2 regions of the Sporolactobacillus sp. BBK16-2 genome follow, and region 2 is predicted to be linked to the other one. Evidence: riboswitches for the same ligand, from Rfam matches in the RefSeq annotation. Region 2 holds a riboswitch; the other holds the start of a gene.
The links. A riboswitch is a leader RNA that binds a small molecule or an ion and turns the genes downstream of it on or off. The one in region 2 is predicted to bind thiamine pyrophosphate.
Positions count from the first base shown of each region.

Region 1: linked by a shared signal. The riboswitch ahead of AC6F33_RS08775 (ECF transporter S component) and the one ahead of tenA (thiaminase II) in region 2 are both predicted to bind thiamine pyrophosphate.

Region 1 is NZ_CM187611.1:1,759,854-1,766,368, forward strand. Features, by position in the region: gene AC6F33_RS08760 (SDR family NAD(P)-dependent oxidoreductase) at 1-535, opposite strand, end outside; gene AC6F33_RS08765 (energy-coupling factor transporter transmembrane component T family protein) at 580-1,380, opposite strand; gene AC6F33_RS08770 (ABC transporter ATP-binding protein) at 1,340-2,815, opposite strand; gene AC6F33_RS08775 (ECF transporter S component) at 2,802-3,398, opposite strand; TPP riboswitch at 3,506-3,601, opposite strand; gene AC6F33_RS08780 (hypothetical protein) at 3,770-4,321, shown strand; gene AC6F33_RS08785 (hypothetical protein) at 4,416-4,619, shown strand; gene AC6F33_RS08790 (YppE family protein) at 4,616-5,002, opposite strand; gene AC6F33_RS08795 (hypothetical protein) at 5,103-5,432, opposite strand; gene recU (Holliday junction resolvase RecU) at 5,679-6,281, shown strand; gene AC6F33_RS08805 (transglycosylase domain-containing protein) at 6,364-6,515, shown strand, end outside.
Region 2 is NZ_CM187611.1:2,070,391-2,076,905, reverse strand. Features, by position in the region: gene AC6F33_RS10380 (hypothetical protein) at 1-210, opposite strand, end outside; gene AC6F33_RS10375 (hypothetical protein) at 297-1,133, opposite strand; gene AC6F33_RS10370 (proline-specific peptidase family protein) at 1,331-2,242, shown strand; gene AC6F33_RS10365 (hypothetical protein) at 2,341-2,847, shown strand; gene AC6F33_RS10360 (lipid II flippase Amj family protein) at 2,891-3,706, shown strand; gene AC6F33_RS10355 (DUF896 domain-containing protein) at 3,866-4,093, shown strand; TPP riboswitch at 4,170-4,268, shown strand; gene tenA (thiaminase II) at 4,348-5,058, shown strand; gene thiM (hydroxyethylthiazole kinase) at 5,033-5,845, shown strand; gene thiD (bifunctional hydroxymethylpyrimidine kinase/phosphomethylpyrimidine kinase) at 5,842-6,515, shown strand, end outside.

The sequences.
Region 1 (6,515 bases), 310 kb from region 2:
CCGGGCAAAGCGCAGTAACTGTAACTCCGCTTCCGTTCAGTTCTTCAGAGAGCGCTTCAGAAAATGACAGAACATAGGCCTTACTCGCAAAGTAAACGGCCATAAACGGACCTGGCTGATAAGCAGCAGTACTTGCCACGTTCATGATTTTACCTGATCTACTTCGAAGATCAGGCAGAAAATAGGACGTCAGTTCAGTCAGTGCTGTGCAATTCAATTGAATCATGTTGCTTTGTTGTTCAATCGGCAACGATTGAAAAGCACCGACGAGACCAAAACCAGCATTGTTGATGAGCAGATCAACGACTAAACCGGCCCGTTTTACCTCATCGTACACCTCTTTTGCAGCACCTTGTTTACTTAAATCTTTCGTGATTACTTTAACTGAAAGATCGGGCCAGGCTGCTTTCATTGCATCCAGCTTCTCTTTGCTTCGCGCGATAAGAATTAAATCATAATGGTCAGCTGCTAACCGTTCGGCCAAGGCGTATCCAATTCCACTCGACGCACCGGTCACTAAGGCAGTTTTATTCATTAGCACCTCACTCCAATCTAACCTTTATGATGCGCTTTGATTCCCTATTGATCAAGCACATTCGTATACGGAGTAAGTGGAAAATAGGAAGAAAAAACAAATCCCAAAGAAACGGTAAATAACAGGATGATAACAAAGTAAACATCATCTCTGCTCCATCCGATTTCATAAAAATACGTTCGCTTTCCAGTCATTGTAAACCGCTTGGCTTCCATGGCAATAGCTGTCCGCTGAGCACGGCGAATAGACTGAGCAAGCATTGTGATCGTATAACGGGTCATTCGCTCACAAAATGCCTTGACCCCTTTTTGACGCGTCATACCTCGAACACGCATCGCCTGACGAATATGCATGAATTCTTCTGCCATAATCGGAATCATTCGAAATGCAGCTAAGCATCCGTAGGCATAGCGTACAGGGACTTTCAATTGCTGCATTAGTGAGTAGAAAAAAGGAACCGGAAGTGTTGTTGTTGCGAAAATCATTCCAATTAAACTGAACGTGAACGTTCTGAGACCAAGCAGTACCCCTCGAGCCAAGCTTTCCTGTGTGATCAGAATAAGTGATTGATGATAGATAATGTGGCTTCCTTTGCCAAATAAAATCATTGCCGACGCACTGAAAAGCGAAACAATTAATGTAATCAGTACAAACCAAAACGACCATTTTCCTGAAAGCCCACTGACAAAATAATAGAGAATTAAAAAGAACAGGGATGCCCAAATCATCGTATTTAAATTTTGAACAAACAGATACACAATGAACAGCGAAGAAATGAGAATAAACTTCAGACTGGGATTGATTTTAAAAAATAACGTGTTCGTGTTCGTCAAAACCGTATCCAAAACGTTTCTCCTCCTTGCTGCTTTCATTTAGCGTATCTTTAACCAGCCTTCCTTGGTCAATAGTGAGCGTACGTGTCGCAAAACGGCTGACAATCTCCATTTCATGGGTCACCATGATGATCGTTGTCCCCTCCTGCCTCAATTGTTGAAACAGGTCCAGTAGTGCAAATGTATTTCGCGCGTCTTGACCAAACGTCGGTTCGTCCAAAATCAGAACGTCCGGATGATTAATCATCGCGGAGGCGACACTGAGCCTTCGTTTTTGACCGATAGAAAGTTGAAACGGATGCTGCAACCGCTGTTCTTTAAGTGCATAGCGTTCCAGAGACTGATCCACTCTTCGCGCGATTTCATCCTCATTCATTTTTTTAATACGGAGACTAAAAGCGAGCTCATCCTCGACACTATCCGTAACAAACTGATACTCAGGATTTTGAAAAACAAACTGTACATGATCTTCGGGATGCGGAAATGTCCAACTCAGTTTTCCTTTAGTATGCAGAAGTCCCATTATTCCTTCAATCATGGTACTCTTGCCTGCGCCGTTTTCACCAATGATTGCGATCCATTCGCCTCGATGGATCATGAGCTCTTCAATAAAGAGTTTCACACGCTTCTGATGCAGAACCTCAAAATGATTCAACTCAAGAATAAGCTCTCCAAATGTGTCGTCACTCTTGTCGAGTTGTTTCTCTTCATATCCCTTCCAAACGCCTGGATGCCAAATACCGAAATCATCGAGCTTTTCACGATAGCGTGCCAAAGTTGTTACTTTCGGACCATCCGCAAAAATTTCACCTTTGTGATTGAACAAGACAACACGATCAATAAAATCAAGTACATGATCGATTTTATGCTCGACTATAATTAATGTGCGGTCGTTTCCAATACGCCGAACCGTTTGCCAAAGCTGCACCGTACCCCTCGGATCGAGCAGAGCAGTAGGCTCATCTAGAAAGAGTACATCAGGTTCAAGTGCCAGCACACTGGCAATTGCTAGACGCTGTTTCATACCGCCCGAAAGCGTTCGAATCAATTGATGGCTGTTCTCTAATTTAAGATCGACCATATCCAAATAGTGATGGATTAATTGAGACATCCGGTTACGTGAAATGCTTCGATTTTCAAGTACAAATGCAATTTCTTCATCGACATAAGGCATGCAAAATTGCGTATCCGGATCTTGAAAGATAAATCCCCAATTATCCGGTACTGCATGCCGGTCAGCACGCATGGGCAATTCAACACTGTCAGGAACAAGACCAGAAAGCACCTGCAAGAGTGTTGATTTTCCGCAACCGGAAGGACCAAGCAATAGAATCTTTTCACCTTTTTGATAATCCAAGGAAAGGTCTTTAAAAAGCATCGATTTCTTTTTCGGAAATGCGAGACGAAGATTTGTGACGCCCCAGCTTTCCCGATCATTTAAGGACATTGTAATCTTCCTTGGTCACCGGCCGAAGCGATTGAGTAACACCAGTTTTTTCCAGACCTTTCACCAATGCGTATGGAAATAATCCGGAAAAAAGTACGGATCCAATGACACGAAATACCAAGTACAGAATTAAGTTCCATCCTGCAAGAAGTGGAAGATAGGCATAACCTGCATCCAAGATGATTGACGCGATCAGCGCTGCAAATGCGGATAAAGAAGCGATGCCAAGCGAGAATTTCTTATAACGCCAAGCAGCAAAAACCGCTTCTGAAAATGCACCTTGGAGTAAACCATAATAAAGATTGATGACACCTCCGCTCCCGGCAAAAAGCATTTCAGCAAGTGCTGCTGCTGTTTCAGCAAGAAATGCAACACCAGGCTTGCGAATGAGCAGCGCTGCAAATGGCGCGGCGATAAACCAAATACCGTAAAGCAGTGCGTCTAAGTGCAAACCGAATGGTTTTACCAAGTCATAAACCGGTCCCAGCAGTCGAAAAACCAAACCGAAAACTAATGCGATAACAATGGTTACAAGAATGTCAGATAAATTAAGCCTTAAATTAGTGTTTTTTCCCTTACTCATGGTACGTTTCCCCCTCATTAATCATTTTTTTGGTTCATCCATTCCCTAAAGAAAAGGTCGATGAAAACGCAAAAAACCGCTTTCATCGATAGTGAAAGCGGATCTAAATTCATCATGAACCACTTTCCTACGCTGGTATTACCCAGATCAGGTCCAAGGGTCAGGACGAATCCCTCTCAGCAAAAGCACCCCTAGTGGACGAACTATTCAATTATTTAATTTGCAAATTAACAATACTACATCCTTAAGTATTCATCAAGAAATAAGGCTGCTGATTTCATTTGGATAGTCAAAAGCATTATCCCGAAATGAATAGAATTCGATTTACCTTGTCAAGCTAAGAAAAAAGTAAAAGTATTGGAGTTCTGCACATGCTTCGGATGACACATCAACATTTAACAACTCTGATTATTGTTCTGCTGCTCTTTTTTCTTCACCCAGTGGCAACCCATGCCGCCAATATCAACCAGCTCATAAAAGCTGAACCTTTTACGAGTAGCACATTAATGAAGCAGGAATCAGATCTGATTATTTTCACGCATCTGGATCAAAACGTGAGAAAATGGGACACCGGTCGTCGATTGTCTTCTGGTGCACGCTTTATCAATGCAGAACAAACACTCCAAATCCATGATGTATTAAAAGGTCAGGCACCTTCACCAGCTTTGCTGCTGACCACTGGCATTGATCCCCTGCCTGGCCCGCACGATCCGATCAATGAGCAATATACAGGAGCGCTTGCAGACGGAGATTACGTTTTATTTCTCAAACGTTTTCACAATTCACAGCGTTTCATTTTGAGCGGTGGTTTCTGTGCTGTTTATCCGATTGTCTCCGGGAAAATCATCGCACTGGATGAAGGATTTAAACAATTCTCCGGAATGACAGTTTCTGAATTAGAGCAATGGCTTTCATCCCATTAATTCAACTATTTTTTGCCGATCTCCGATTCAAGGAATAATTTGACCGGACAAGCCATATAGTCTATCAAAAGCAATTGATTAGGGGGAACCGGCAGTGGAAAAAACAAGCACAGCATCATTCCTAAAAAAGCAAACACAATTCTCAGATCGGATGCAACAACTTTCTAAGAAAGTCGATCAGTTTTCTGCTGAAGAATGTCTTGATTGGATTACAAAGGTCATGTACCGTGCCATTTTATTTTTAGGCATCCCCTATTTTCTCTACGTTCTTGTTTCATTTATTCGGATGGCAAGTTAATGCTCCGATCGTTCCTGATCCAACTGATCCAATATATTGGTGAGCACATAGTCAATTGATTTAATCGTTTCATAAAATCTTCTTCTTCTCGTGTCCTTTTGAAAAGCAGTGACACAAATAATAGAGAGATTATCATAGGTATCCTTAATCTGGATTGGAAACACATACCTTGGCTTGGCAGTTCTCACCCATGTATCGGCTAGCGGCCGCCAAGCATCAAGCACGTGCTGCATTATATCTGCAAATGGTTTTACTTCACCATAAAAATCCGGCTGATAACGCTCAGTTTGTGTTCGTTCTGAAAATTGTCGATAGGCATTTTGATTTAATACCTGTAATTGACTTGTTGTATCTATTAATTTTTTTTCTGCTCGTTCGTGCAAAGTTCACTCACTCCATTAATTCATTTCTACCACTAGTGTACCATGATTGAACGGAGACGCTCTCGCCACTGCTCATGATGCATGTTGTGGCAGAAAGGTATTAACCCAGCAATCGTTTTGTTTGCGCTTGCCACGGCTTGCTGCTTTCGTTAGCTGACGGCTTCTTCTCCGTCGCTGTCCCAAATAGAACATTTTCCAGTTGGAGCGAGTAATAGATACCTGTGCCTCTGGCAGCCTTAGTTAATAATTGATCGACTTTGCGTATTTTCTTCTCAGATTTTGCGAGTTTTTCTCTGCAAAAATCGAGATGTCCGCCAATGATCGCTTCATTTTTGCGGATGATCTTGTTTTCAATCTGATCGAGCTGCATCGTTAAATAATCAACTGTAAAGTCCATTTTCTTAATTGAAATTCCCTTCTGTTCGTCCATAAGGATTCCTTCTCTCAATGAGTGTCATGAGAAGGATTTCCCTGTGTCATTCAGATTCCCTGCATGATCGACAAAACTAGAACCAATCCTGCAAAACTAGTGAAATAGTGCGTTTTGTTGTGCAGACTCGCGTAAAAAACGAGAAAACTAACCTCTTTCATGCGGACTTTGGTATACTGTTCTAAGAACTTAACTGTCATAAACCAGCTAATCTACGAAAATACCAGAAGGGAGCGTTTCCAGCTCATGACCGTCTTTTATCCGAATGGACAACCTTATAGAGGCCAAGAACGATCATTTGATAAAAAGACGGATTCCGAAGTCGCTTATGGACATCGCGGCATGACTTTGGAAGAAGATCTGAATGTTACGAACCGCTATTATATCGAGACCGACCAGGCAGTGATTTACAAAAAACCAACGCCGATTCAAATTGTTCATGTGGACTATCCAAAACGAAGCGCTGCGAAGATTACCGAAGCCTATTTTCGCCGAGCATCGACCACTGACTACAATGGTATATATAGAGGAAAATACATAGATTTTGAAGCTAAGGAAACCACACACGCCCACTACATTCCTTTAAAGAATTTTCATGCCCATCAAGTTGAGCATATGAAACGAATTAAGCGCCATGGAGGAATCGGTTTTATTATCGTTAAATTTACGCAGAGTTCAGAGACATTCCTGCTCGATGCCGATTTTCTGGCAGCCTATTGGGATGCCTCCTTAATCGGCGGCAGAAAGTCAATTCCAAAACTGTTATTTCAGGATCATGGTCACCTGATTCCCCAAAACTATCTTCCTCGAATTGATTACCTTCGGGTCGTGAAAAAGGTATATTTTTGAGCTGGTCATAATCTATGGGAACAATCGAATACTATGAAACGTAAACCATGGGACAGGTTTTTTTGGAAAGGTAGGATCAATCATGGTTGAATACCATACACGAATGGAAAAACGGCGTGCAGCCGAACAAGAGAAACAAAAAAGCAATAACAAAGCTCCGAAGAATAAAAAGAAAAGCGGCGGTAAAAAGCACTGGGTAAAACGGATTTTTATCATCCTTCTTCTCACATTTTT
Region 2 (6,515 bases):
ACTTAAATTATTAGGAAGATTCCAAGCGATTTCTGACTTTACCGATTGATCGGCGATGACAGCCATCAGCAATGCGAACCCGTTGTTTTCAATAAGGGTTCTGCTGCTGGGCAGCATGCGGATTCGATCCAGAATAGATTGCGGTTTGTTCTGTTCAAAATCACATCTTAGGTTTCTCAACTTTTCTTCATATAAATCGTCAACAGCCATGAGTGGCAGCCTCCAAGATCATATTAGGCAAGATAAACCAATTATAGCTGCAAGGAAGCAGTAGGTCATCTTTTAGAAATTCATGATTATTTCATTGATACGGCAATTGCTAGAAGCGCCAATGGATCGTTGCCGGTTAGTTCATAAATTGAGCTTCGATCTTGCCATCGGATCATACTCTGGCGATTATCTGTATATGTCTGAACTCTGCCGTATTGATGAGGAACAGGCAGAGAATGAACTTCTAAATAGTCAACGATAGACCGCGCTAATTGTTCTCCTTTTGCGGATTCAGAAGTCGGCGATAAAGATGCAAGTGTCCATCGTCCTTCATTCCAAGAGATTCCTGCAGTGCCTGCCCCAGCATCGGCATACCCTGTAATCTGATGTCCGAGAGGAACAGCTTCACCATCAGAACTTCCATATTTATGATACGTCATCTGTTTGGCAGCTTGAGCCTCATTTGAATAGGTGTGTCTAGTAATCACTGCGATTGTTTTTGCAGTTGACAGTCTCTTATCATTGACCTTTAAAGGGGTGCTGGTTTGTTTAAATGTGACCGTATACCCACTTGCTTGATTTTTCACGACAGCTGAAATATAGCTTCCATTTTCAATTGGCAATTTTTGCGGAAGGAGCGGTTGGGCCTGACCTTTTAATAGAGATTTAACGTCCATTATCGTCTTTTGCAGTGTGCCTGTTTTCTCGGATACTTGCTTTTTTTCTGGTTTATTTTTCGTCGCGGTGCTGCTGTTCGCGTTATCTTGCACACTAGAGCTGCTGCTTGCTTTTGACGAAGAACTGTCTGCCTGACTTGATGAAGATTGATGCACTGATGCACTTCCGTCTCCAGTGTCTTGCGTACAACCGGCTATCAATGAAACTGTGAGCAGGAATGCAGCAATAAACGTCAGCTTTTTCATGTTTATCCCTTCTTTCCTTTAATTAATTCCCTAAATGGATAAGTTAAAAACAATGGATTCAAATCTTGAAAATAATAAAATTGATTATTGTTTGCCAGAGAACGTGTCGAAATGAAAAATAAGGAATTTTAGCTTATCAAGTCTATTCGTGCTATTATGCTATTATAAAATCATTAATGGAAAAATCAGGTGATTTGATGAAAAAAGGAACAACAATTATAACGCTCGACAATGGTTACCATTTATGGACCAATACCCAAGGAAGCGGCGATATTCATTTACTCTGTTTGCATGGAGGACCAGGCGGCAATCATGAGTACTATGAAAATTTTGCAGAGAAGCTTGCAGAGCAAGGGTTGAGCATTCAGGTTCATATGTACGATCAGCTTGGCTCCTTGTATTCGGATCAACCGGATTACTCGAATCCTAAGATTGCTGAGAAGTATTTAACCTATGACTATTTTCTTGATGAAGTTGAAGAGGTACGGCAAAAATTGGGATTGGATCATTTCTATTTGATTGGTCAGAGCTGGGGTGGCGCGCTTGTCCAAATGTACGCGTTGAAATACGGTAAGCACTTAAAAGGAGCCATCATTTCCTCCATGACGGATAATATCGATGAATATGTTGCCAATATCAATAAAATCCGCGAGGACACGCTGCCTGCAGACGCAGTTGCTTTTATGAAACAGTGTGAAGCAACTAATGACTACGATAATGATCGTTATCAAAGCTATGTGGATATTTTAAACGACGGCTACGTTGATCGCAAGCAGCCGAAGGCCATTTCGCATCTGTCCCCAACGATGGCGGTTCCTGTCTATAACGCGTTCCAAGGAGACAATGAATTTGTTGTTACCGGGAAGCTAAAGGAATGGGATGTACGTGATCAATTGAAGAACATTACCGTGCCAACGCTAATTACGTTTGGCGAACATGAAACAATGCCGCTGGCAGCTGCAAGGCGCATGGCGAAAACGATTCCGCATGCACGACTTGCGACTACACCAGAAGGCGGACACCATCATATGATTGATAACGCCCCGGTTTATTTCGATCATCTCGCCACCTTTATTAAAGATGTTGAGAACGATCATTTTCATGATTGAGAGATAAACATTTTGATCCGCCAGTAAAAGGGCGGATCAATTTTTTTGCAACATATGCAATGTTTTTATGTTATTATTTTCCAAAAGGAGGAGAAAACGTGAAAAAGAAAATCAATTGGTTCATTTTTTTTCTCGTCAGCAGTTTATTAATTACCGGCTGTTCCGATCAAGGCAAACCTGTGAAGGTAACAAAACCGATGGATCAAGTTATATCAGATTACATCCTAGCTCATAACAAAACGCTTTTTGAAAAAACCGAGCAGCAATTTGAAGCACATAAACTATACGGAGCGAGAAAAAAAGATAGCGGAATCATCGACGTTTACCTCTACTATCTTTATGAGGGATTCAATCGAGATACAAAGACTGAAAGTTTAAGCGGCGGCTCAGTTCCTGTACGACTCAAATTAAAAAAAGTAGAGGGCGGTTATAAAGCTGTTGGTTATAAAGAGGCTGAAGACGGCAGCAAATACACAGACTCAATTAAGGAAATGTTTCCAAAAGAGTACGCGGATCAAGTGCTGAATGTCAACAACCGACAGGCGGCCGCCCAAGCATTACAAAAAAAAATCAATAAACAAGTTGTCAAATGGTTGAACCAGTGACATGATTAATGCATAATTTTGTGTTTCTTAAGGAGCGACCTGTATGTCTCTTATCACCGGCAGACTGATGATTATCGCACTGCTTTTACTTGTGGTTACAATGATCGAAACGCTTGCTTACTCGATACGAATTTCTGGCGTACGAGTTAAACTGATGGCGACTGCCATTTCACTCTTCAGCACGATCGTTCTGATTTCCCGGTTTTCAACTATGTTTCAACAACCGCTCACGGCAAAGCTAATTGCTGATGCGCCGGCTGCAACAAAGCTGATGTTTATCGAGGAACAATATCGTATTCTCCTCATTGTTGTCTCTATTGGTGTCATATTAGGGATTGTTCTGTTTCCGACATTTATCGGTGTCTTTTCCCGAGCAATTATTCAGTTGGCAAATGAAAGAGGATCGATCGTCTCATTGTTTGCGAAGTGGAGCAATGTCAAAGGCATGAAGAGACTCATTAGTTATGTACGTCTGCCTCATTTTAAAGATTTAAAAGGGATCACTTATCAAACAATCCCGAAACGACTTTTTGTCATTAATGTTGTGATCACAGCTGTCTATTCGGTAGGTATTCTTGCCTCTTTATATGCGTCATTACTCGTTCCTAAAGATTACGGGCAGGCAGCAGTTCTGTCTTCAGGAATTATTAACGGCATTGCAACCATTTTGCTCACTTTGTTTATTGATCCTAAAGCTTCTGTACTGGCTGATCGCGTTGCTAAGAAAGAGAGCAGATACATCTATTTAAAAAGCTATTCATTGACGATGATCAGTTCAAAATTGATTGGAACCTTGGCAGCTCAGGCAATCTTTATTCCGGCCGCATACTATGTCGCCTGGTTTGCGAGGTTAATGTAACTGAATTCGAAACAAACAGGTAAAAATAGATAGAAAAGTGCAGATGATCAAAATCATTAAAAAGTAGTGTCTAAGATTTAATAATAAATGGTTTGAAATCGTGTCGACAGGTATGCGATAATGCTACAAGAGATTTAAAAAGGAGTGGCTCACGGAAAAATGAGTGCATTGATCGACGAAATTAATCAACTGGCGCGTCTCTCAAGAGAGAGGCCGTTAACCATACAAGAAAAAAAACGACAGACGGAGCTTCGGCAACAGTATTTGAAAAATTTTCGTCAACGGTTTAAAAAGCAACTTTCTCAAATTAAGGTGGTTGATCCAAAAGGAAAGGACATCACACCGAAAAAAGCGAGAGCGTTGCGTGAATCATTTGATCAAGAGTAAGCACCCGTGTTTAATTTTCGGACGTTATTCTTTGAATGATGTAAGCGCTTATGCTATGATAAAATCAATTAAATAAGTGATCCACTAGGGGAGCGTTAAGCTGAGATTGACTTCGTCAAGACCCTTTGAACCTGATCCGGGTGATGCCGGCGTAGGGAAGTGGCTGATCGAAATCCAGCTTTTCACTCAGGGTGATCAACCGCTTTCATTACGAAAGCGGTTTTAATTTTGTCTTTATTAAGGAGTGTGATGGTATGGAGGGTATCTCAAATGCTGCAAGAAAGTTTAGCGATGATTTATGGAATAGGAGTTTCAATCATCCGTTTGTGCAGGGGATTAAGAATGGAACGTTAGCTTCTGATCAATTTCGCTTTTACATCAAACAAGATGCGTACTATGTGCGCGAGTTTGCCAAGCTTCACGGTAGGGCAGCAGCACAGACGGATGATGCACAAAGTGTTGCAAAGCTGCTTAAAATCGGACTGGGTTTGGCTGAAGGAGAACTGCAGCTTCATCAAAGTGTATTTCAGAAACTTGGAATCAGTGACCAGGAATGGAGGGCGTTTCAGCCTGCTCCAGATGCTTACGCCTATATCAGCCATCTCTATCATGTGGTAAGCAAAGGAAAGTTAGGGTATACGCTTGCCGCATTGATGCCTTGCCCTTGGCTCTACTATGAAATCGGACTGCAATTAAAAGATGCACGACCACAGGCAAAGATTTTTCAAGAATGGATTGCTGAATATAGCAGTGAGGACATAGAAAAAAATGTAGGCATTGAGCGGGAACTATGGGATGAGGTAAGTAAGAATGCAACGGAGTCCGAACGTCATGATATGATTCATATTTTCATGCAAAGCAGCTACTATGAACTTAAATTCTGGGAAATGGGTGCATCGTTAAATGATTGGTTGAAACAAGAAGGGGAGGAACGTGCCAATGATCTCAATTCAGCGATTCATTGATTTGATGCAGAAAGTAAGAGAACAAAAACCTTTATTACATGTTATTACCAACCGTGTGGCTATTAATGATTCAGCAAACGGTGCCCTTGCCGTTGGTGCATCGCCGATCATGGCCGAAGCCCATGAAGAAGTAGAATCGATTGCATCAATCAGCGGAGCTCTCGAACTGAATATAGGGAACCTCACTCCGTACTCCATTAAGAGTATGCTTCTTTCCGGACATGCCGCAAATCAGGCGGGTGTTCCTGTCGTTCTTGATCCGGTTGGAGCCGGTGCAACTGATTTTAGACTTCAAACGGTACAAAAGCTGCTAACTGAGCTGGACATTGCAATTATCCGCGGTAATGCTGGAGAAATCGCCGCACTTGCCGGTGAAAAGTGGGGAGCAAAAGGGGTCGATGCCGGTGAAGGGGATGGTGATCTATTGGCGATAGCAGAACGCGTTGCAAGCAAATGGTCCACCGTTGTAGCGGTATCTGGAGCTGTAGATACAATCACAGATGGGCAACAGACGTATTGTATACAAAACGGTCATCCGCTGTTTCCCTATATGACCGGTTCAGGCTGTTTAAATGGTGTTATTCAAGCTGCCTATGCTGCCGTTTCGTCAGATTATCTAGAGGCATCGGTTGCCGCCTCAATTAACTACGCAATTGCGGGTCAACTCGCCGGTGAAAAATGTGTCGGCCCCGGCTCGTTCCGTCAGCAATTAATGGATGAACTGTATTTGTTAAACGAAGATAAAATTCTTCACTATGCCGCTTTTGAAGAAGTGATGCATTCATGAGACCGCAGGTAGTAACAATTGCCGGAACAGACAGTGGTGGAGGAGCAGGCATTCAGGCTGACTTAAAAACATTTGAAGAACGGAACGTGTTTGGCATGTCGGTGGTGGTGGCGGTCACGGCGCAAAATACTAAGGGTGTTCAGGGGGTCTACCCCTTGCCTGTTGAAGCAATTGCTCAGCAAATGGAATCATTAGCCGATGATTTTAGCATATCTGCTGTTAAAACAGGCATGCTTGTCGATGCAGAACGGATTGAGATTGTTGCAGAGGGGATTTGCCGTTATGGCTGGCATCCTCTTGTTGTTGATCCAGTCATGGTCGCAAAGGGCGGAGCCTATCTTGTCGCTCCTGAAGCCATTGAAACACTCAGCCAAAAATTGCTGCCGCTTGCAGATTTAATTACACCGAATACTCCGGAAGCTGAAGTCTTGTCCGAGCTGACGATTCATTCGAATTTAGACCGTGAACATGCAGCAAAACAAATCATCAAACGCGGAGCAAAAGCGGTGCTGCTGAAAGGCGGCCATGACGAGGCAAATCCGGATACGGCACGTGATTGTCTTGTAACAAAGGATCAGACGATTTGGCTTGAAGCAAAGCGCATTCATACACCGCATACCCATGGCACCGGTTGCACGCTATCCTCTTTAATTACGGCAGAATTGGCTAA